DNA from 3 places in the Martinezella sp. CNPSo 3890 genome. Region 2 is predicted to be linked to each of the others. Evidence: predicted binding sites of a transcription regulator. Region 2 holds the regulator's gene; each other region holds the start of a gene.
What was found. The regulator LexA, encoded in region 2, represses DNA repair genes until DNA is damaged. The targets are predictions, from matches to a motif close to TGTTCNNNNTGTGTTCNG.
Positions count from the first base shown of each region.

Region 1: a site for LexA is predicted at 4,996-5,013, ahead of AC13RC_RS11925 (ribonuclease T2 family protein). Genes of this name have one in related genera too.
Region 3: a site for LexA is predicted at 1,739-1,756, ahead of dnaE (DNA polymerase III subunit alpha). Genes of this name have one in related genera too.

Region 1 covers NZ_JBXSOR010000003.1:416,486-423,496, forward strand. The annotation lists gene metF (methylenetetrahydrofolate reductase [NAD(P)H]) at 338-1,240, opposite strand; gene AC13RC_RS11915 (ArsR/SmtB family transcription factor) at 1,242-2,267, opposite strand; gene ettA (energy-dependent translational throttle protein EttA) at 2,461-4,110, opposite strand; gene AC13RC_RS11925 (ribonuclease T2 family protein) at 4,236-4,982, opposite strand; gene AC13RC_RS11930 (alpha/beta hydrolase) at 5,148-6,080, shown strand; gene AC13RC_RS11935 (DMT family transporter) at 6,100-7,011, shown strand, end outside.
Region 2 covers NZ_JBXSOR010000001.1:1,149,804-1,156,814, forward strand. The annotation lists gene AC13RC_RS05670 (ComEC/Rec2 family competence protein) at 1-2,111, shown strand, start outside; gene lexA (transcriptional repressor LexA) at 2,092-2,814, opposite strand; gene AC13RC_RS05680 (VOC family protein) at 3,234-4,121, shown strand; gene kdsA (3-deoxy-8-phosphooctulonate synthase) at 4,118-4,957, shown strand; gene eno (phosphopyruvate hydratase) at 5,106-6,380, shown strand; gene AC13RC_RS05695 (FtsB family cell division protein) at 6,598-6,909, shown strand.
Region 3 covers NZ_JBXSOR010000001.1:884,743-891,753, reverse strand. The annotation lists gene dnaE (DNA polymerase III subunit alpha) at 1-1,502, opposite strand, end outside; gene AC13RC_RS04340 (hypothetical protein) at 1,858-2,445, shown strand; gene AC13RC_RS04335 (DUF5680 domain-containing protein) at 2,525-2,992, shown strand; gene AC13RC_RS04330 (ABC transporter ATP-binding protein) at 3,000-3,683, opposite strand; gene AC13RC_RS04325 (lipoprotein-releasing ABC transporter permease subunit) at 3,698-5,008, opposite strand; gene proS (proline--tRNA ligase) at 5,035-6,357, opposite strand; gene AC13RC_RS04315 (DUF1467 family protein) at 6,980-7,011, opposite strand, start outside.

The sequences.
Region 1 (7,011 bases), on a different contig from region 2:
GACATTTATAACGCAATATCAAAATGTTGCCGAAAGCTCATGAATCACACCGCGAATTCGATACCGCGCCGCAGCATCGAATGTTCTTTCCAAGCAACACATTTTCGACATAAAATTTAACGGCTGACTGAGGAGGAAGACATGGGATTAACGCGATCCATCAACGTCCTAGTGGTCGGTGCGGCCTTCGCTTTCGTCGTGACGATGCTCTTCATCTGACGGCTTCGGCGAAATACGCAAACGACCAAACTCCGAAAAGCTAACAAAACCTCTGTTTCATTAGAAAAGCGCATGCCCCGCCGGACATGCGCTTTTTCATGAGTTCGCGCGACGTACTTTAGGCGGCCGCCCCGGCCCGCGCATCCACCTTGCGCTCAAGGCCCAGCCGTTCAAGCACGGCGGAAACCAGTGCCGAACGGTTCATTGTATAAAGATGAAACTCGTGAATACCACGGCGCACCAGATCCTGGATCTGCTCGGCGGCGACATCAGCTGCGACCTTGGCGCGCTCCTCGACATCCTCGTCCAAACCATCAAAACGCTCGTCCAGCCAGGCCGGAATATTCGTGCCGCAGGCGCCGGCGAAGCGCTTGAGTTGCGTCAGGTTCTGGATCGGCATGATGCCCGGCACAACGGGAATCTTGATGCCGGCGGCGCGAACGCGATCGTGATAACGCTCGAAGGCATCATTATCGAAGAAGAACTGCGTCAGGGCCCGGTCGGCACCATTGTCCGCCTTGCGCTTCAGCATATCGATATCGGCTGCCGTATCGCGGCTTTCCGGATGCTTTTCAGGATAGGCAGAGACGGAAATATCGAAATCGCCGCGCTCGCGCAAAGCCTGCACCAGTTCCGCAGCATTGGCATAGCCGCCCGGATGAGGCTGATAGGCCGCGCCGACACCACCCGGCGGATCGCCGCGCAGCGCGACGAAACGGCGAACGCCGGTAGCCAGAAACTCGTCGATCACCCGATGCGTGTCCTCACGCGTGGCACCGACGCAGGTCAGATGCGATGCGGTCGTGAACGGCGTCTCATGGATCATCTTGCGCACGGCAGAAAGCGTCGGCGCTTTGGTCGAACCGCCTGCCCCATACGTAACCGAAACAAACTCAACGTCCCAATCGCTGAGCTCGTCAACGGTGTTCCACAGTTGCTGCTCGGCCTCCTCCGACTTCGGCGGAAAGAACTCGAAGGAGATGCGGATACCCGCGTTATGGCTTTCTGATCTCGAAGACATGTCAAACTCTCCCGGCAAGAATGGGGGATGACTGGTGGCCCTGGTCGGACGCAATCAGCAACCGCGGGTCGCGCGCCAGCCAGATGGTCACGGTCAGCGCTTGACCGCCTTCCCTCCCCGAATGAAGATCCTGCACGCGCTCCACATCCAGCCCCGCCAGTTTCAGCCAATCCGAAATGGCCTGATGCGAGAAGCCGAGACGCAGATGCGCATGTTCGTCACGCAGATATTCAAGCCCATGCGGCGCGAGGTCGATGATGACAAGCCGGCCGCCGGGCCGCAGCATTCGCGCCGCCTCATTAATGGCAACCTCCGGCTGATCAAGGAAGTGCAGCACCTGATGGATGGTAATGAGATCGAAATCCTGCTGCTCGAGCGGCAGGTTGAAAATATCGCCGTGCCGCACCGAGGCAGCGGTGATATTGGCCCGGTCGAGATTGGCACGCGCAACGGCCAGCATGTCACGACTGGCATCGATGCCGACGGCGCGACGATAGTGGCCGGCCAGGAGCTGCAGCATCCGGCCCGTACCCGTGCCGAGATCGAGAAAGGAGTCGATCGGTTGCGGACCAATGAGATCGATCAGCGCCTTGTCGACATCCTCATCCGCGACATGGAGACGACGCAGCTCATCCCACTCGGCGGCATTCCGGCTGAAATAGGCCTGCGCGCGTTCGGCGCGGATACGCTTTACGGAGGCGAGACGTTCCCCGTCACGCAGCAGCACCGTATCCTTTTCGGCGGTATGGCGCAGAAGGCTGCGGGCGAGCGTCACGGCCTTGCCCTCCTGCTTCAGGCGGAAATAAGCCCAGGCGCCTTCCTGATAACGATCGATCAGACCGGCTTCGCCGAGCAGCTTGAGATGCCGGGAAATGCGAGGCTGCGACTGACCGAGAATTTCGGTAAGATCGGTCACTGTGAGATCGCCGGCCGCCAGTAGCGCCAGAAGACGCAGCCTGGTCGGCTCGCCGACCGCCTTCAGCACGTCTACTACGTCATCCAAGCCGAGTTTAACCAGATCCGTCATTTCACACCCAATCAAGATATAAAGATATCTTTATGTGATTTGAATAGACTCTGCAAGGGCTAATCACCGAAGACGCCGGCAGGGCGTCGGAAATCTGTTATTTTTTGTCGGCTGGGGAATATATGCGTCCTGCCCCAAGACAAAGAAAAACCCCGGACGTGCCGGGGTTCTCCATGACGGAAAGATAGCAAACTTACCGTGTCAGACGCTTGTGTGCCTGGCTGCCCGGATTGAGAGCATCGGGGCCGAGGCGGCGGACCTTGTCCTGTTCGTAATCTTCGAAATTGCCTTCGAACCATTCGACATGGCCGTCACCTTCAAAGGCCAGGATATGCGTGGCCAGGCGGTCGAGGAACATGCGATCGTGGCTGATGATGATCGCGCAGCCCGCGAAGTTTTCGAGTGCGCTTTCCAGCGCCCCCAGCGTTTCCGTATCGAGGTCGTTGGTCGGTTCGTCGAGCAGAAGCACGTTACCGCCGGACTTCAGCATCTTGGCCAGGTGCACGCGGTTGCGCTGACCGCCAGAGAGACTGCCGACCTTCTGCTGCTGGTCGCCGCCCTTGAAGTTAAAGGCGCCGCAATAGGCGCGCGAGTTCATGTCGAACTTGCCGAGCTTGATGACTTCGGCCCCGCCGGAGATTTCCTCCCATACCGTCTTATTGCCGTCAAGCGCGTCGCGGCTCTGGTCGACATAGCTGAGATGCACCGTCTCGCCGATGCGGATCGAGCCGGAATCCGGCTTTTCCTGACCGGTGATCATCTTGAACAGGGTCGTCTTGCCGGCGCCGTTCGGCCCGATGATGCCGACGATGCCGCCGGGCGGCAGCTTGATCGACAGATCGTTGATCAGGGTGCGGCCTTCGAAACCCTTGGTGATGCCCTCCATCTCGATCACCACCTGGCCGAGACGCTCGCTGACCGGAATGATGATCTGCGCATCACCAGGACGCTGATTTTCAGCAGCATCGACCAGCTGTTCGTAAGCGTTGATACGCGCCTTGGACTTGGCCTGACGAGCCTTGGGGCTGGAGGCGATCCATTCCTGTTCGCGGCTGATCGCCTTCTGGCGGCCAGCTTCTTCGCGGGCTTCCTGCAGCATGCGCTTGGCCTTGGCCTGCAGATAGGCGGAGTAGTTGCCTTCGTATGGAATGCCGCGGCCGCGGTCGAGTTCGAGAATCCAGCCGGTAACATTGTCGAGGAAGTAGCGGTCGTGGGTGATCATCATCACTGCACCCGGATAGTCGCGCAGGTGCTTTTCCAGCCAGGCAATGGTCTCGGCGTCGAGATGGTTGGTCGGTTCGTCGAGCAGCAGCAGGTCCGGCTGCGAGAGAAGCAGGCGGCAAAGCGCGATACGGCGGCGCTCACCGCCGGAAAGGCTGGTGACTTCGGCATCGCGCGGCGGGCAGCGCAATGCGTCCATCGCCATTTCCACCTGGCTTTCCAGATCCCAGAGGTTCTGGCTGTCGATGATGTCCTGGAGCTTAGCGCCCTCTTCCGCCGTCTCGTCGGAATAGTTCATCATCAATTCGTTGTAGCGATTGAGGATTTCGGTTTTCTTGGCAACGCCTTCCATGACGTTTTCGAAAACCGTCTTGTTGGGATCGAGCTGCGGCTCCTGCGGCAGATAGCCGATGGTGGCGCCTTCGGCGAGCCAGGCTTCGCCGGTATATTCCTTGTCGAGGCCGGCCATGATGCGTAGCACGGTCGACTTACCTGCACCGTTCGGACCGAGAATACCGATCTTGGCATCGGGGTAGAAGGAGAGATGGATATTCTCGAGAATTTTCTTGGCGCCATAGGACTTATTCAGACCGGCCATATGATAAATGAACTGACGTGCCATAGCTTGGGTTGCTCCACGGACGAATAGCGTTGCGAGTTGTGCCGCTATGTAGGGGAAACCCCGCCCTCGGGCAACGGCGAAACCTCGTCCGAGGGCATTATCCGCGTCAGAAAAGCCGTATTTTCTCAGAAGCCGGCCGCGTCCACCACGCCCCGGTCGCAGCCGAAGGAGGTGCTGCCGGCACCTTGGATCAGTTTGGCGAGCCGCGGCTCACTGCCTTGTTGCGGATCGATCGCATCCTCCGAAAGGCCGATGGTCAGCTCTGAAATCATCCTGACATCGCCAACACGGCGGCAGCTCATCTTGATGCGCGCATTGGCGCCCTCGCCGAAACTCTGGTCAAAAGCAGCCTTGATGCTCTCGGCATCCAGCTCCTTGCCGATATTTTGCGCGAAGAGATCGCGCACAGCAGATGTATTGAGCTCGGCGATCAGGCCAGCGGCGATGGAGAAATATTGATCCGCACTCAGCTTCGTGCAGGTGCCGTGCTTGATCCATTCATGCCTTTCCAGGCCCGACTGTGTGCCCGGCATTACCTTGTCAAGCTTTACCTTCACGTCTTGGGAAAGCTGTACCGCCGGCAGGTCCTTCCAGTCGCGGCCACGATCCGCCTGTTTCAGATCCTCGGAAACATCGCAATATTCCTGCCGCATCGGCCAGAGACCATGCAGGGAGAAATTCGTCGCGTCATGATTGTTCGACGACTGGTTTCGGCATTCCGCCTTCTTCTGGTTCGTCTGACAAAATGCCGGCTCCCAGCTTGCCGCCAGGATAAAGCGCGTCCGTCCACGGCTATGCTCCTGCGCCATAGCGCTTGCCGCCGCTCCGACCGAAACGAGCACAACCGTAAATACCCGAAGCCACTGCTTCATGCGTACCTCCAACTAGAACATTATAGGAACAAATAAGCAGTTTGAGCGAGCGGGCGCAATCCTGAATCGCAGCGCTCGGAAAGATTTATTTCTGTGAGCTTTACCACCTATCCATTGCAATCGGGCGGATGATAACCTTTCGTCCAACTGGGGAGGAACGAATATATGTTCGCCGAGACGAAGCGCCTGAAAAGTCCGACGGGCGCAACCCTTGCCTACCATCATTTGCCGGCGGCAACCGATGCTCGCGGCGTCCTGCTGATATCGCACGGTCTTGCCGAGCATTCCCGCCGATACGAGGCCTTTGCCGATGCGATGGCAGGCCAAGGCTTCCATGTCTATGCCCACGATCATCGCGGCCATGGCGAGACCACCGCCCCTGACGCGCCGATCGGCCGCTTTGCCCAAAGAAATGGTGTCGAACTGGTGATCACCGATGTGCTCGCCATGCGCGAGCTTGCCGCAAGTACCCATCCCGGCCTGCCGATCATCCTGTTCGGGCATTCCATGGGTGGATTGATCAGCCTGAACGCGGCCGTCACGCATCCGGACAAGTTCGATGCGGTCACCGTCTGGAATTCCAATTTTAATCCAGGCCTCGCCGGCCGCGCCGCCCAGCTCATCCTGAAAACGGAGCGCATGTTCAAGGGGTCGGACGTCCCGAGCGGGCCGCTGCCGAAACTGACCTTCGGCACCTGGGGTAAATCGATCAGCAACCGTCGCACGGATTTCGACTGGCTCTCGCGTATTCCTGGGCAGGTGGACAAATATATCGCTGATCCGCTTTGCGGCTTCGATGCCTCGGTCTCGCTCTGGCTCGACCTGTTCGAACTTACCTTCCGCGCACCACAGAAGGCGCATCTCGATCGTCTCCGCCGCGATATGCCGATTCATCTCGTCGGCGGCGGCAAGGATCCGGCAACCGACAATGCGAAAGCGATTTCCTGGCTGGCAAAGCATTTGAAAAAAGCCGGCTTCTCTCGTATCACCACCGAGATCTATCCCGACATGCGGCACGAGACGCTCAACGAAATCGGTGCCGAGGACGCCATCTCCCGCTTTGCCGACTGGTGCAGAACGGCGGTGGCAAAGACCTGATTCTCAAGGAAATTCTGCAATGAACACCTCCAGCGGCTCCTCGGTCCGATTGCCGCAATCGGAGCTGGCCTTCGGCCTGTCGATGATGTTTCTCTCCGTCATCCTCTCACCGGTCATTGATATCTTCTCCAAGCTTGCCGCAGCCACCATCCCACCCGGCGAAGTGACGGCCGCCCGTTTCATTTTCCAAGCCCTCTTTGCGTTGCCGATAATGGCGATGCGCTGGCAGTGGGGCGTTTGGACGTGGCGACGCAGCGGCGTTCATGCTATACGCGCCGCCATGCTCACGCTGTCCATGGTGTCGTTCGTGACCACGCTGCAGGTGATGGAAGTCGCCGATGCCATCGCCATCTTCTTCGTCGAGCCGATGATGCTGACAATCCTCAGCAGTATCTTCCTGAAGGAAACCATCGGCTGGCGGCGCTATACTGCTTGCGCCGTCGGCTTTTTGGGCGCGATGCTGATCATCCAGCCAAGCTTTCAGGAAGTCGGCTTCATCGCCCTGCTTCCCGTCGTCACCGCGCTTTGCATCGCCATCTACGTGATGATCACGCGCGTCGTCTCCCACAGCGAGGATGCTTGGTCGATGCAGTTCCAGACCGCCATATGGGGCACCGGCTTCAGCCTGATCCTGCTTGTCATCGGCCGGGCGACGGGCGCGGTAGTCCTCGATCCGGTCATACCGGATCTGACCGCCATGCTTTATCTGCTCGGCGTCGGCGCCACCGCGGCGGCCGCTGGTATCCTCACAGTTTACGCTTACCGCGCCGTGCCGGCCTCGACGCTCGCACCGCTGCAATATTTCGAGATCGTTTCGGCAACGATCTTCGGCTGGCTCGTCTTCGACAATTTCCCGGATATGACCAAATGGCTCGGCATTCTCATCATCATTGGCTCTGGGCTTTACATTCTCTGGCGGGAGCGGAGCTTT
Region 2 (7,011 bases):
TTCGCCATCTGCTTTTTGCAGGCATGCTCCTTTGCCTGGGCATGGCGCTGGCGCAATGCGAGAGCTGGCGGGTTTCTACCGTCATGCTCGATTCGGCCGTGACCACGACCGTGACCGGTCAGATCGAACGACGGGAATCCTATGACAATGGACGCTGGCGCTATGTCGTTCGCGTCGAGGCAACGGAAAAACCTTCCATTCGCCGCGCGCCGCAGCGGGTTACGATCTTCGTGCGCAAGCAGGCGGAGCCGTTCGATCTCGGTGATCGCATCCAGGGTAGGGCGCGGTTGACGCCGCCGGCCGGACCGGCCTTGCTTGGTCTCAACGATTTCGCCTTCAGTTCTTATTTCAACGGTATCGGTGCGAACGGCTTTGCCTACAGAACACCGGAATTGCTGTCGCCATCCGGTGACAACGCGGCCGGCTCGTTATTGGATGCGGCCGATATCTGGCTCGCTGGCCTGCGCAACAGCATAGGCGACAGGATCAGGCAAACCTTGCCGGGAGATACCGGCGCCTTTGCCGCAGCGCTTGTCACCGATGAGCGACGCGCAATCTCCAAGGATACGACCGAAGCGCTGAGAATTGCCGGTCTGACCCATATCATTGCAATTTCCGGTCTGAACATGGCGTTGTCGGCCGGCATTTTCTACATCGGCCTACGCTACTTGTTCAGCCTGTTTCCCGGTGTCGCGCAGGCCTGGCCGACCAAGAAGTTCGCAGCCCTCGGCGCGCTTCTCACCGTAACGGCCTATTATCTCATCTCCGGCTTCGGTGTATCCGCCGAGCGTGCCTTCATCATGATGGCGATCATGCTCGTGGCCGTGCTTTTCGATCGGCCATCGATCAGTCTGCGCAACGTCGCACTTTCTGCCATTGTCATTCTCGTACTGTCGCCGTCACAAGTGCTCGGCCCGAGTTTCCAGATGTCCTATGCGGCGACGCTGGCGCTGGTGTCGGGCTATTCGCTATGGAAGCGGCGGCGACATCGCGAAAACATTTTGCCGCGCGTCCGTCTATTAAGTCCGCTATTGTTCGTCATGCGCTTCTTCGCAGGCGTGACGTCGACCTCGTTCATCGGCGGCGCGTCGACGGCTATCTTCTCGATCGAGCATTTTCACCGATTGGCGACATATGGGCTCGCCGCCAATCTCGCTGCTATGCCCATCGTCTCCTTTATCGTCATGCCATTCGGCATGGCGGCGATGCTGCTCATGCCGCTCGGTCTCGACGGGCCTTTCTGGAAAGTAACCGGCGAGGGACTGGAACTCGTTATCGTGATCGCAAGAACCGTAGCTGGTTGGGGAGGCGACATCACCTTCGGTCGCCAGCCGGCCTGGCTGATGCCCACATTCATTATCGGCTTCCTGATCATGAGCATATTACGGACCCGGCTTCGCCATCTGGGCCTGCTATTATCGCTCTTGTCCATGGGCTTGGCGGCATTCGGATCTGGCGTACCGAAACCCGACCTGATGATCTCCGAAGATGGCGTCCTGGTCGCATTGCGCCAGGACGATATACTCGCGACCAATCGCGAGAGACCGCAGGCCTTCATTTTCGAACAATGGCAAAAGGCACTGGTGGCGGCGGAACATCAGCCTCCGACCATGCTCCCGGCTGACAGCCGACTTCCACAAATCGGCAAGGCAGATCGTTATAAGCGATTGAACAGTGAAGAACAGAAGGCGGTCCGTATCGCAATGGAGGAGGCCTTGGACCGTACCATGCAGGGCAGTTTCGCCTGCCAGAAAGGAGCATGGTGCGCAGCCATCCTCGAAAACGGCGCGATACTGGTTACGATCGAGAACGCAGCCTATCTACCCTCAGCCTGCGATATGGCGAATATCGTCGTAACGCCAATCCGAATGCGGCTGAACCACTGCCGTTCCGGAGCGATGCTCATAACCGGTGAGACATTGCGCAAAACCGGCTCCATCGAAATGATATTTACCGCAGACAGGCCCATTATCTCAGCCGCATTCGAGAACCCGCAGCGTCCATGGACCAGGCATCGAACCTATGATTGGCGCACTGGCAAATTCGACGCGCCAATTGCGCCAGCGTCACCCGTCGTCGACAATTCACCGGTTAGTGATAGCGACGAATAAGGCCAACGAGCTTGCCCTGAACTTTGACGCGGTCCGGCCCGAAGATGCGGGTTTCATAGGCCGGGTTTGCGGCTTCCAGCGCGATGGAGGCACCCTTGCGGCGGAAGCGCTTCAGTGTCGCTTCTTCGTCGTCGACGAGTGCAACGACGATATCGCCGGGATTGGCCGTCGTCGAATTGCGGATGATGACGGTATCGCCGTCGAAAATTCCGGCATCGATCATCGAATCCCCTCGAACTTCAAGCGCATAATGTTCGCCGGATCCGAGCATGTCGGCGGGAACGGTAATGTCGTGCGTATTGTTCTGGATGGCCGAGATCGGAACACCGGCAGCGATGCGGCCCATCACGGGCACCGACGCCGAGCCATTGTGATCGTCATTTGCCACCTTCGACGGAGCGGGCGGGGCAACGGGCTGCGGCTTTCCGAGGCTGCCCTCGATAACGCTCGGAGAAAAGCCGCGGCGCTGCTGCAGGCTCGGATTATAGGCGTCGGGAAGCTTGATGACTTCGAGCGCTCTGGCCCGGTTCGGCAGCCGGCGGATAAAGCCCCGCTCCTCCAGTGCCGTAATCAGGCGATGAATACCGGATTTCGATGCCAGATCCAGTGCATCCTTCATCTCGTCGAAAGATGGCGGAACCCCGGATTCCTTCATGCGTTCGTGAATGAAGAGAAGCAGTTCCTGCTGCTTGCGCGTCAACATCGTCTTGGAACCCCAGAATCAAGAAAAGCTGTGAAACAAATCCAGAACGGACACTATATGTTCCATATGTGTTCCGCAAGTACTTAAATTTCGGTAAAGCCTTGTGAGGTCAGTTAAATAATTACCATTTGCGAATGGATCGGCTCCGAACATCGGCGCGCTGTGTCTCCGTTAACCTGCAGAAAAATAAGAGAAATGCCGCTCTACTCGCTTCCGAGACTTTGTCGTTCAGCCCGTGCGCCGAGCATTTGGATGAACGTGCCGCGCGGCTGCATGAGCCAGCCATGGCAGAGAATCAGCAATCACGTTTGCGAGATTGCCTTCGATCCATGTCGTGTGCTCCGGGTGTTCCATGCTTCCATCTTGAATTGCGCGGGGGATGGGCGCAAATCTGCTTCGGCAAGCAAACAGGAGAAGCCATGATTTCGTCTCCGCATCCGCTGGATCATCTCGTGCTGCCGACCGTCGATATCGCTCTGGCACGCGAGCGCCTCGGCAAGCTCGGTTTTACAGTGGCTCCAGATGCGCGCCATCCCTTTGGCACGCAGAATGCTTGCGTCTTCCTTGCCGATAAAACCTATTTAGAGCCTCTGGGCGTGGCATCGATGGAGCAGTGCGAAAAGAGCATCTTGGATGGCAACGTTTTCGTTGCTCGTGACCAGGCTTATCGCTTCCGGGTCGGCGAAAATGGCTTTTCGGCCGTGGTATTCGGTACGGATGACGCGGTGGCGGATGACGAGCGCTTCAAAGCAGCTGCGATTTCGGCGGGGCAGATGCTGGATTTCTCCCGTCCCATGAAGATGCCGGATGGAACGGAAACCACGGCCGGTTTTCGTCTTGCCTTCGCCGCCGATCTGCGCGCGCCGGATTTTCTCGCTTTCTGCTGTCAGCGCATCAATCCGCTGCCGGCTGACCGCAGTGTGCTCGAGCGTCACGAAAACGGCGTGACTGGTATCGCGCGGGTAGCGCTTTGCGCGCCGAAGCCGGCGGCCTATCGCGGCTTCTTCGAGGAGCTTGTCGGTGGCCCGCGCATTATGGAGCATTCCTTTGGCCTGACGATCAAGGCCGCCAATGCCGATCTGGAGATTTTGACGCCGGAAGGAATGGAGGCATTCTATGATCTACCTGTTCGCACGAATGATCCGGGGCTCAGAGCACGTGCAATCCTTTTCAAAACGCGCGATCTTTCCGTGACATCGTCGCATTTCACTGCTAACGGCGTCACCTATACGCGTAAGAACAATCGTCTATTGGCGAGGTTGGCACCCGGTCAGGGCGCATTGTTCGCCTTTGAGGAGATAATATGAGCACGAATTCGGAAGTCACCGTCGGCGAGGGTGCCTCCAAGGTCCTCTTTTCCAATACTGCAAAGCTGTCGCTGATTGCCGGCCCCTGCCAGATGGAAAGCCGCGACCATGCGTTCATGGTTGCCGGCGTCCTGAAGGAACTTTGCGGCAAGCTGGGCATCGGCCTTGTCTACAAGTCCTCCTTCGACAAGGCGAACCGCACATCGCTGTCAGGCAAGCGTGGCATCGGCCTGGAAAAGGCGCTGGAAGTCTTTGAAGACCTGAAGAAGGAATATGGCTTTCCGGTTCTGACCGATATCCATACGGAAGAGCAGTGCGCCATCGTTTCCAAGACGGTCGATATCCTGCAGATCCCTGCTTTTCTGTCGCGCCAGACCGATCTTTTGGTTGCAGCCGCCAAGACCGGCCGCGTGGTCAACGTCAAGAAAGGCCAGTTCTTGGCGCCGTGGGACATGAAGAACGTGCTTGCCAAGCTGAACGACAGCGGCAACCCGAATATTCTTCTCTGCGAGCGCGGTGCCTCCTTCGGCTACAACACGCTGGTCTCGGATATGCGCTCGCTGCCGATCATGGCGGCGATGGGCGCGCCCGTCATCTTCGATGCGACCCATTCCGTGCAGCAGCCTGGTGGGCAGGGCGGCTCGACCGGCGGCGACCGCCGCTTCGTCGAGACGCTGGCGCGCGCGGCCGTCGCTGTCGGCGTTGCCGGTCTCTTCGTGGAGACGCATGAGGATCCCGACAATGCACCGTCCGACGGCCCAAACATGGTCTATTTGAAGGATATGCCACGGCTTCTGGAGAAGCTGCTGGCCTTCGACGCCATCGCCAAGGCTTGAAACGTAGCCGGCATTCAACAGGCTGACATGAATTTACGCTACGGGCCTGCAGGAGTGCCAAATCGCGGCGCGGATCGCCATTGTAATTTCCGCGCCTTCGATTAAGACGATTTAAATCGATTTATAAACCAGCGAGCAGGAAGCTATCATGACCGCAATCACCGACATTATCGCCCGCGAGATACTCGACAGCCGTGGCAATCCGACTGTCGAGGTCGATGTCTACCTCGAAGATGGCAGCTTGGGCCGCGCGGCGGTTCCGTCGGGCGCGTCGACCGGCGCGCATGAAGCCGTCGAGCTTCGCGACGGCGGCAAGCGCTACCATGGCAAGGGTGTCGAGAAGGCCGTCGAAGCCGTCAATTCGGAAATCTTCGACGCCATCGGCGGCATGGACGCCGAAAACCAGATCCAGCTCGACAACATCATGATCGAGCTTGACGGCACGCCGAACAAGTCGCGCCTTGGTGCAAACGCTATCCTCGGCGTCTCGCTGGCCGTCGCCAAGGCTGCTGCCCAGAGCGCCAACCTGCCGCTCTACCGCTATGTCGGCGGCGCTCATGCCCGCCTGCTGCCGGTTCCGATGATGAACATCATCAACGGCGGCGCCCATGCCGATAACCCGATCGACTTCCAGGAATTCATGATCCTGCCGATCGGCGCTGACTCGATCCGCGAAGCTGTCCGCATGGGTTCGGAAGTTTTCCATGTGCTTAAGAAGGAACTGGCATCGCAGGGCCATAACACCAACGTCGGTGACGAAGGCGGTTTCGCACCCGGCCTTTCCAGCGCGCCGGCAGCTCTCGACTTCATCATGAAATCAATCGAAAAGGCCGGCTACAAGCCGGGCGACGAAATCGCTCTCGGCCTTGATTGCGCCTCGACCGAATTCTTCAAGGACGGCAAGTACGTTCTCGAAGGCGAAGGCCGCACGCTGGAATCCGGCGCCATGGCTGAATACCTCGCAGAACTCGCAGCCAAGTACCCGATTGTTTCGATCGAAGACGGCATGGCTGAAGACGACTGGGAAGGCTGGAAGACCCTGACTGACCTGATCGGCAAGAAGACCCAGCTCGTCGGCGACGACCTGTTCGTCACCAACTCCGCTCGCCTGCGCGACGGTATCCGCATGGGCGTTGCCAACTCGATCCTCGTCAAGGTCAACCAGATCGGCTCGCTGACCGAAACTCTCGACGCCGTCGAAACCGCACACAAGGCCAACTACACCGCCGTCATGTCGCACCGCTCGGGCGAAACGGAAGATTCCACGATCGCCGATCTCGCCGTTGCCACCAACTGCGGCCAGATCAAGACCGGCTCGCTGTCGCGTTCCGACCGTCTTGCCAAGTACAACCAGCTCATCCGCATCGAGGAAGCGCTCGGCCCACAGGCAAAATATGCCGGCCGCTCCATCCTTCGTGGCTGATATCTGACCTGTCGGATCCATCCGGATCCACGGCAAAATTATTACTTGGATTGAACCGCGCCTTCGGGCGCGGTTTTTTGTTGGTCCCGACTGTTAGAGTCAACGGACGGTTAATCTCTGCGGGTTAAATTAGCTCTAGGTGTTTGATTTGATGTGATCTTGTTCGAAGCGCATTGGCTTTGGGAGATCGCGTAAAGCCAGAGCGTGACGAGCGAGTATGTGGACAAAGTATCATAAGAAGAGAAGGTTCGGCCGTCTCATCCTTCCCGCCATCACCATCGCTTTCGTGAGCTACTTCGGTTATCATTGCATTCATGGTGATTACGGCCTGAAGGCGACCGAAGTTTTCGAGCAGCGCCGCCTCGACCGCGCCAAGGAATTGGCTGATCTCGTCGCCAAGCGCGAACACCTTGAAAAGGAGGTCGCGCTGTTGAGTGACGGCTCTCTGGATAAGGATATGCTGGATCAATATGCGCGCTATCAGTTGACCTATTCCAAAGCGAACGAGATCGTCATCTTCAACAAATAGCCATAATTAACCGAATTTCGGTTAATCGCGTTTTTGTAAGTTATATCAATGACTTGCGAAGAATATGAGCCATGCAATTATAGCATTGCTGTGGCGGGCAAT
Region 3 (7,011 bases), 270 kb from region 2:
CTGAGCGGGGTCGGATTGGCGGGATTGTTCGGCACCAGCTTGCAGATCTTGTCGACCTGGCCATAGGGCATTTCGAGCACGCGACCGACGTCGCGCAAGGCTGCGCGCGCCTGCAGCGAACCGAAGGTGATGATCTGCGCCACCTGCTCGCGGCCGTATTTGGCCTGCACGTAACGGATCACCTCTTCGCGCCGGTCCTGGCAGAAGTCGATATCGAAGTCCGGCATGGAGACGCGTTCCGGATTGAGGAAGCGCTCGAACAGCAGCGAGAAGCGCAGCGGATCGACGTCGGTGATGGTCAGAGCGTAGGCGACCAGCGAGCCCGCACCGGAACCGCGGCCCGGGCCGACGGGGATATCGTGGCGCTTGGCCCACTTGATGAAATCCGCAACGATCAGGAAGTAGCCGGGAAACTTCATGCGCTCGATAACGCTGAGTTCGAATTCCAGCCGCTCGCGATAATCCTTTTCCGCATAGCCCGGCGCCATGCCGAGCGAGGCGAGACGCAGGTCGAGACCCTCGATCGCCTGAGCGCGCAGCTCGGCGGCCTCGGCGCGTTCCGCCTCCTCCGCATCGTCCGTGGCGCCGGTGAAGCGCGGCAGGATCGGCTTGCGGGTCTTCAGGATAAAGGAGCAGCGGCGAGCGATCTCGACCGTATTCTCCAGCGCTTCGGGCAGATTGGCGAAGAGTTTCGCCATGTCGGCACGGCTCTTGAGATAATGATCCGGCGTCAGGCGGAACCGCGTATCGTCCGAGACAATGGCATTGTGGGCCACCGCCATCAAAGCGTCATGCGCATCATAATCATCCCGCGTCGGGAAAAATGCTTCGTTGGTGGCAACGAGCGGGATGTCATGCTCATAAGCAAGCTTGATCATCTTCTGCTCGTGACGACGATCATAGGTGCCATGGCGCTGCAATTCGACATAAAGCCTGTCGCCGAACAGCTGCTTCAGCCTCAACAACCGAGAGAGCGCCTGGGCGGCGTGCCCTTCTTTCAACGCCATATCGACGGGACCGGTGAGTGAACCGGTGAGTGCAATCATTCCTTCCGTGCCGATTTCATCCAGCCATGATGCTGCAATGTGAACGGCGCTGTTGCCCTCGCCGCCGAGATAAGCGCGGCTGACGAGATCAACCAGGCGCTCATATCCCCGCTCGGTTGCGGCAAGCAGAACGATGGATGGCAGCTTCGCCAAAGCCTGCTGCGGCCCGCGCTTCTCGCCCTCGCCGCCATCCTCCATATCGATCGACAGCTGACAGCCGATGATCGGCTGCAGCCCCTCATCCATCGCCTTTTGCGAGAATTCCAGGGCAACGAACAGATTGTTGGTATCGGTGATGGCAATAGCCGGCTGACTGTCCCCGGCAGCCTTGGCCAATATCTTCTTGAGCGGCAATGCGCCTTCTAGCAGAGAATAGGCGGAATGAACCCTGAGGTGCACGAATTCCGGCATTTCGCCGACCGGCGCTGCCGCGCCGCTGCCACCTGCATCCGCCATTTCATACCCTTCCGCACACCTGAATGAATCAGCGGCATTTTCGGCATTGCGGACCGTAAAGTCCAGAAGTTGCTCCCATCAAATATGGAAACAGCATGTGCAAATGGGGGACAAAACTTACATCGCCATCATGATGAGGGAAAAGCTGGCAACGAACATGACGATGGAAGTGAATGCTGCAACGTCTCGAATAATGTCGGTCATTTAGGCGCTCCTTACTCGTTATGTTTCTTTTTTGTTCCATTTTTGTTCGAGAGTCAATAGACGCATCAGGAAATTTCATTGGACGGTTTTCTGCCCTCAGATGGACGCCGGCACAACCGAGCGTTATGCAAGGGCAAACAGGGAGATCACGATGAAATCGCTTGCCTGCGCTCTCGCCATTCTTTTGACCGCAACTGCGGCTCAAGCAGAAAATACATCTGCACCCGAGCGCATCGTCGACGCCGCGATCGGCGACTGGAACAAGGACGGGAAACCGGACCTTGCCATTCTGGTAGCTCCCCCGGCGGACAAGCAGGCCGAAACCTCCATCGGCATCTACATCTATCTGCGTGACAACGAGCATTCCCTATTGCAATTGGCAGCAAGCGCTCCTGACAAGATCTGGGGTAGAGCCAGCGGTGTGTACGGCCAGGAACCTTCGATCGCCGCGCTGCCGAACGGTTCGATCGCAATCACCTCGCAGAACGATGCAATCGGCCGCGATCGTTGGCATCAAACGCTAACACTTGCCTATCGCAACAACGGTTTCGTGGTGGCCGGCTACACTTACGATGCCCGCGATACGCTCGAACCGGATAATAGCCAGACCTGCGACTACAATGTATTGACCGGTAAGGTGACGAAAGACAGCAAGACGCTGAAGACCGACGCCAAGACCATCAACATTCAGGATTGGCAGGATGAGATCGGGGAGAAGGCCTGCGGGCTCGGCCATTAACAACGCATGTTCACTTTTTGTTCTTTACACCTCTTCGGATCCATGGCATCTTGGCCGCTCACCAAAATTGGAGAGGGTCATGCCGGATCTTGCCGAGCTGAACGATTTTATTGTCGCCGCCAAAGCCGAGACCTATGTTGGTGACGGCGAGCGGCTGCCGTCCTGCCGAAGCGGCTCGCATGACATCGGTTATGCGAGCGGCCGCTGGCGCTATCTCGACAGCTATTTCGGCGGCACGGATTTCGCGGGACAGGAACTCGTCTGGCACGACGACGAGCCGGTGTGGGCCATGAACTATTTCGGCCATATCGTCGAGCCCGATCTGATCGACGGAACGCGAGCCGGCATGGTTATCAAGGCGGCACTCCTGCGCCTCTATCAGGATGAAAAACGTTTTCTAGGCGGCTTCGAATTCGAACATGTCTATGGCCGCTATATCGACCGCAGCACCGGATCGTGCGACCACTTTATCGGGCACGAAGCCATCATGGTGAAAGAGCGCAAGGCCTATGAGCTGGATTATCGCGGTGGCCTGATCGTCCCGTAACGGCCAATCAGACTTCGACCACCTTGCCTTCACTCAGCGTGACACGGCGATCCATCCGGGCCGCAAGCTCGTGATTGTGGGTGGCGATCAGAGCAGCGAGGCCTGACTGGCGTACCAGAGCCTCAAGTGCATCGAAAACGTAATGCGCCGTTGCCGGGTCGAGGTTGCCGGTGGGCTCATCCGCCAGCAGCACCAGCGGCGCATTGGCGACAGCACGGGCGATCGCGACGCGCTGCTGCTCGCCGCCGGAGAGCTCGGCGGGGCGGTGATCGCCACGATGGCCAATGCGCATGTAATCGAGAAGCTGAGAAGCGCGCTCGCTCGCATCTTTACGCGAAAGCCCGGAAATAAGCTGCGGCATCATGATATTCTCGAGAGCCGAGAACTCAGGCAGCAGGTGATGGAACTGATAGACGAAGCCGATTTCGCTGCGACGCACGGCTGTACGCCTATCGTCGGACAAGCCTTCGCAGGCCTGACCGTTGACGAGCACCTCGCCGCCATCCGGATGCTCAAGCAGCCCGGCCACATGCAGAAGCGTCGATTTACCCGTGCCTGACGGCGCAACAAGCGCGACGATCTCGCCGCTGCGCAAAGTGAAATCGGCGCCTTTCAGGATCGACAGCCGCGTCTCGCCCTGCCCGTAGTGACGCTCCACGCCAGAGAGCTGGAGAACGACGTTGCGTTTCATCAAATGGAATATCCTTATTCGTAGCGCAGCGCTTGCACCGGATCGAGCCGCGATGCGCGCCAAGCCGGAAAGATGGTGGCAAGGAAGGATAGAGTGAGCGCCATCACAATGACAGAGATGGTCTCGCCGAGGTTCATCTCGGCCGGCAATTTGCTGAGGAAATAGACCTCCGGATTGAAGATCACCGTGCCTGAAATCCAGGAGAAGAACTGGCGGATGGATTCGATGTTGAGGCAAACCAGAACACCGAGTATGACGCCGGCGAACGTTCCGACGACGCCGATCGCCGCACCCGTCATGAAGAAGATGCGCATGATCGCGCCCGATGTCGCCCCCATGGTGCGCAGGATGGCGATGTCGCTGCCCTTGTCCTTCACCAGCATGATCAAGCCGGAGATGATATTCAGCGCGGCGACCAGAACGATCAGCGTCAGGATCATGAACATCGTGTTGCGCTCGACCTGCAGGGCCGAGAAGAAGGTAGCGTTGACCTGCCGCCAGTCCGTCAGGAAGATCTGCCGCCCGGCCGCCTCTTCGATTTTCGGCCGCAGCTGATCGACGTCATCGGGATTGGTGATGAAGAGCTCTATCTTCTCGACAATGCCCTCGGCATTGAAGAAGACCTGCGCTTCTTCGAGCGGCATGAAGACGACGGAGGAGTCATACTCCGACATGCCGACCTCGAAGATGCCGGAGATCGTATAGGCTTTGACGCGCGGGTTAACACCAAAAGGTGTCACATCGCCATCCGGTGCCGTAAGGGTGATCTGATCGCCGACCGTCAGGCCCAATTGCCGGACCAATCGGCTGCCGACCAGAACGCCCTGTCCGGAGGCGAAACCAACCATGTCGCCGGACACGATGTGATCGGAGACTGATTTGAGCTTGGTCAGATCTTCCGGGCGGATGCCGCGCACCAGCGCGCCGGTGCCGGAGCCGCCGCGGCCGGAGGCGAGCGTTTCGCCCTCGACGAGCGGCAGGGCCATGGTGACGCCCGGAACGGCAGAAAACTTCTTGGCCAGATCGGCATAGTCATTTAGCGGCGAATCAATCGGCTGAACGACGACATGACCGTTGAAGCCAAGAATCTGTTTGAATAACTCGGCACGGAAACCGTTCATTACGGCCATGACGATGATCAGCGCCGCGACGCCGAGCATGATGCCGACCAGAGAGAAGCCGGCGATGACCGAAATCGAGGCTTCCTTGCGCCGGGAGCGCAGATAGCGCCAAGCCACAAGCCGTTCGAAACCGGAAAACGGGCGAGACGATGGGCCGGCCTTGAACGAATTTTCCTGCTGTTCCACTGCCGCGCTCACCGCCATTCGCCTTTCATCCTTTGTATCGTCAATCAGCCTGCCAGCCGATTGATCGCTGCCTCAACCGTCATCGTTTCGCGAGCGCCGGTCTTGCGGTCCTTCACTTCCACTTCGCCGTTCGCGATCGAACGCGGTCCGACGATGATCTGCACGGGTACGCCGATCAGATCGGCGGTCGCGAACTTCGTTCCGGCGCGATCGTCGCGATCGTCGTACAACACATCCTTGCCGGCCTTCGACAGCGCGGCATAGACAGTTTCGCAAGCTTCGTCGCAGGCCTGGTCGCCAGCCTTCATGTTGATCACTACGACGTCAAAAGGCGCGACCGAAGCCGGCCAGATGATTCCGTTCTCGTCATGCGATGCTTCGATGATGGCGGGAACAAGGCGTGTCGGGCCGATACCGTAAGATCCCATGTGGACAGCATGTTCCTTGCCGTCAGGACCCTGCACCTTCGCGCCCATCGGCTCGGAATATTTCGTGCCGAAATAGAAGATGTGGCCGACCTCGATGCCGCGCGCCGACAGGCGATCGCCTTCGGGAATAGCATTGAAGGCGGCTTCGTCATGCATTTCCGAGGTGGCGGCATAGACCGAAGTCCACTTGTCGAAAATCCCCTTCAGGCCAGCAACATCATCAAAATTGGTGTCTTCGCCGGGAATGTCGAAATTGACGAAATCCTTGTGGCAGAAAACTTCCGACTCGCCGGTGTCGGCGAGAATGATGAATTCGTGGCTGAGATTGCCGCCGATCGGGCCGGTATCTGCCCGCATCGGGATGGCTCTCAGGCCGAGACGATTGAAGGTGCGCAGATAGGCGGCGAACATCTTGTTATAAGAATGCACTGCTCCTTCCTGCGTCAGATCAAAGGAATAGGCATCCTTCATCATGAATTCGCGCGAGCGCATCGTGCCGAAACGCGGACGGATTTCGTCACGGAATTTCAGCTGGATATGATAGAGGTTCAGCGGCAAGTCCTTGTAAGACTTGATGTAGGACCGGAAGATATCGGTGACCATTTCCTCATTGGTCGGGCCATAGAGCATAGGCCGATCCTGCCGGTCCTTGATGCGCAGCATCTCCTTGCCGTAGGCGTCATAACGGCCGCTTTCCTGCCAGAGCTCAGCCGACTGCAGCGTCGGCATCGACAGCTCGATGGCGCCGGAGCGGTTCTGTTCCTCGCGGATGATCTTGTTGACCTTGTCCAGCACGCGTTTGCCCAATGGCAGCCACGAATAGATACCCTGCGACTGCTGCCGGATCATGCCGGTGCGCAGCATGAGCCGATGGGAAACGATTTCAGCCTCCTTGGGGTTTTCCTTCAGGATGGGCATGAAGTAACGAGACAGACGCATGACGCTTGTTCCAGATGGTTTGACGTTCCGCTGGCGGCGGAATCGTTAGCAAATTATGTACTGGAGGCAGTTCATAACTGCTTCGGCGCAGGAAGGAAACCCGCATTCTTCAATAGAAGAATTTGACAAAAGCCTGAGAATACAGGGGATAGAGCCCATTTTCGATGTTTCGAAAAAGCGCACATTTATAAGGATTTACGACGGAAATTCGTCAACAGAAAAATTCTGCGCGGCTGTAGCAAAAAAGCAAAAAAAAGGATGACAAAGCTCAATGTTTGAGCTAATTTTAGCTCACAAAAGAGGCAGGAAGGCTAAATTCTTGCCGTTTCGCGGTCAAGTCTTGGGAGGATCAGATCTTAGGCGCGCTCGTTCGCTGCCCCGGTAACGGATAAGGATCACGCGATACTTTAAAACAAGGCTTTTAGCCTTGTTTTTTTTTGCTTTCTCAGCTCAGCCTCGACGGTCCACGGATTTGCCCGAAACACTCGGCTCGTGCTTCTGCTGAAATAATATACACAGACTGTAAATTCTTTGCTCCACGCTCATGACAAGCGTGTGACGAATTGATGGCGATCGCAAGGCACCCGCACTCCGGGCACCTTTAATCTACAGCTGCCACAGATCACTTGTAGCTTGGAACGATCTGTGGAATGG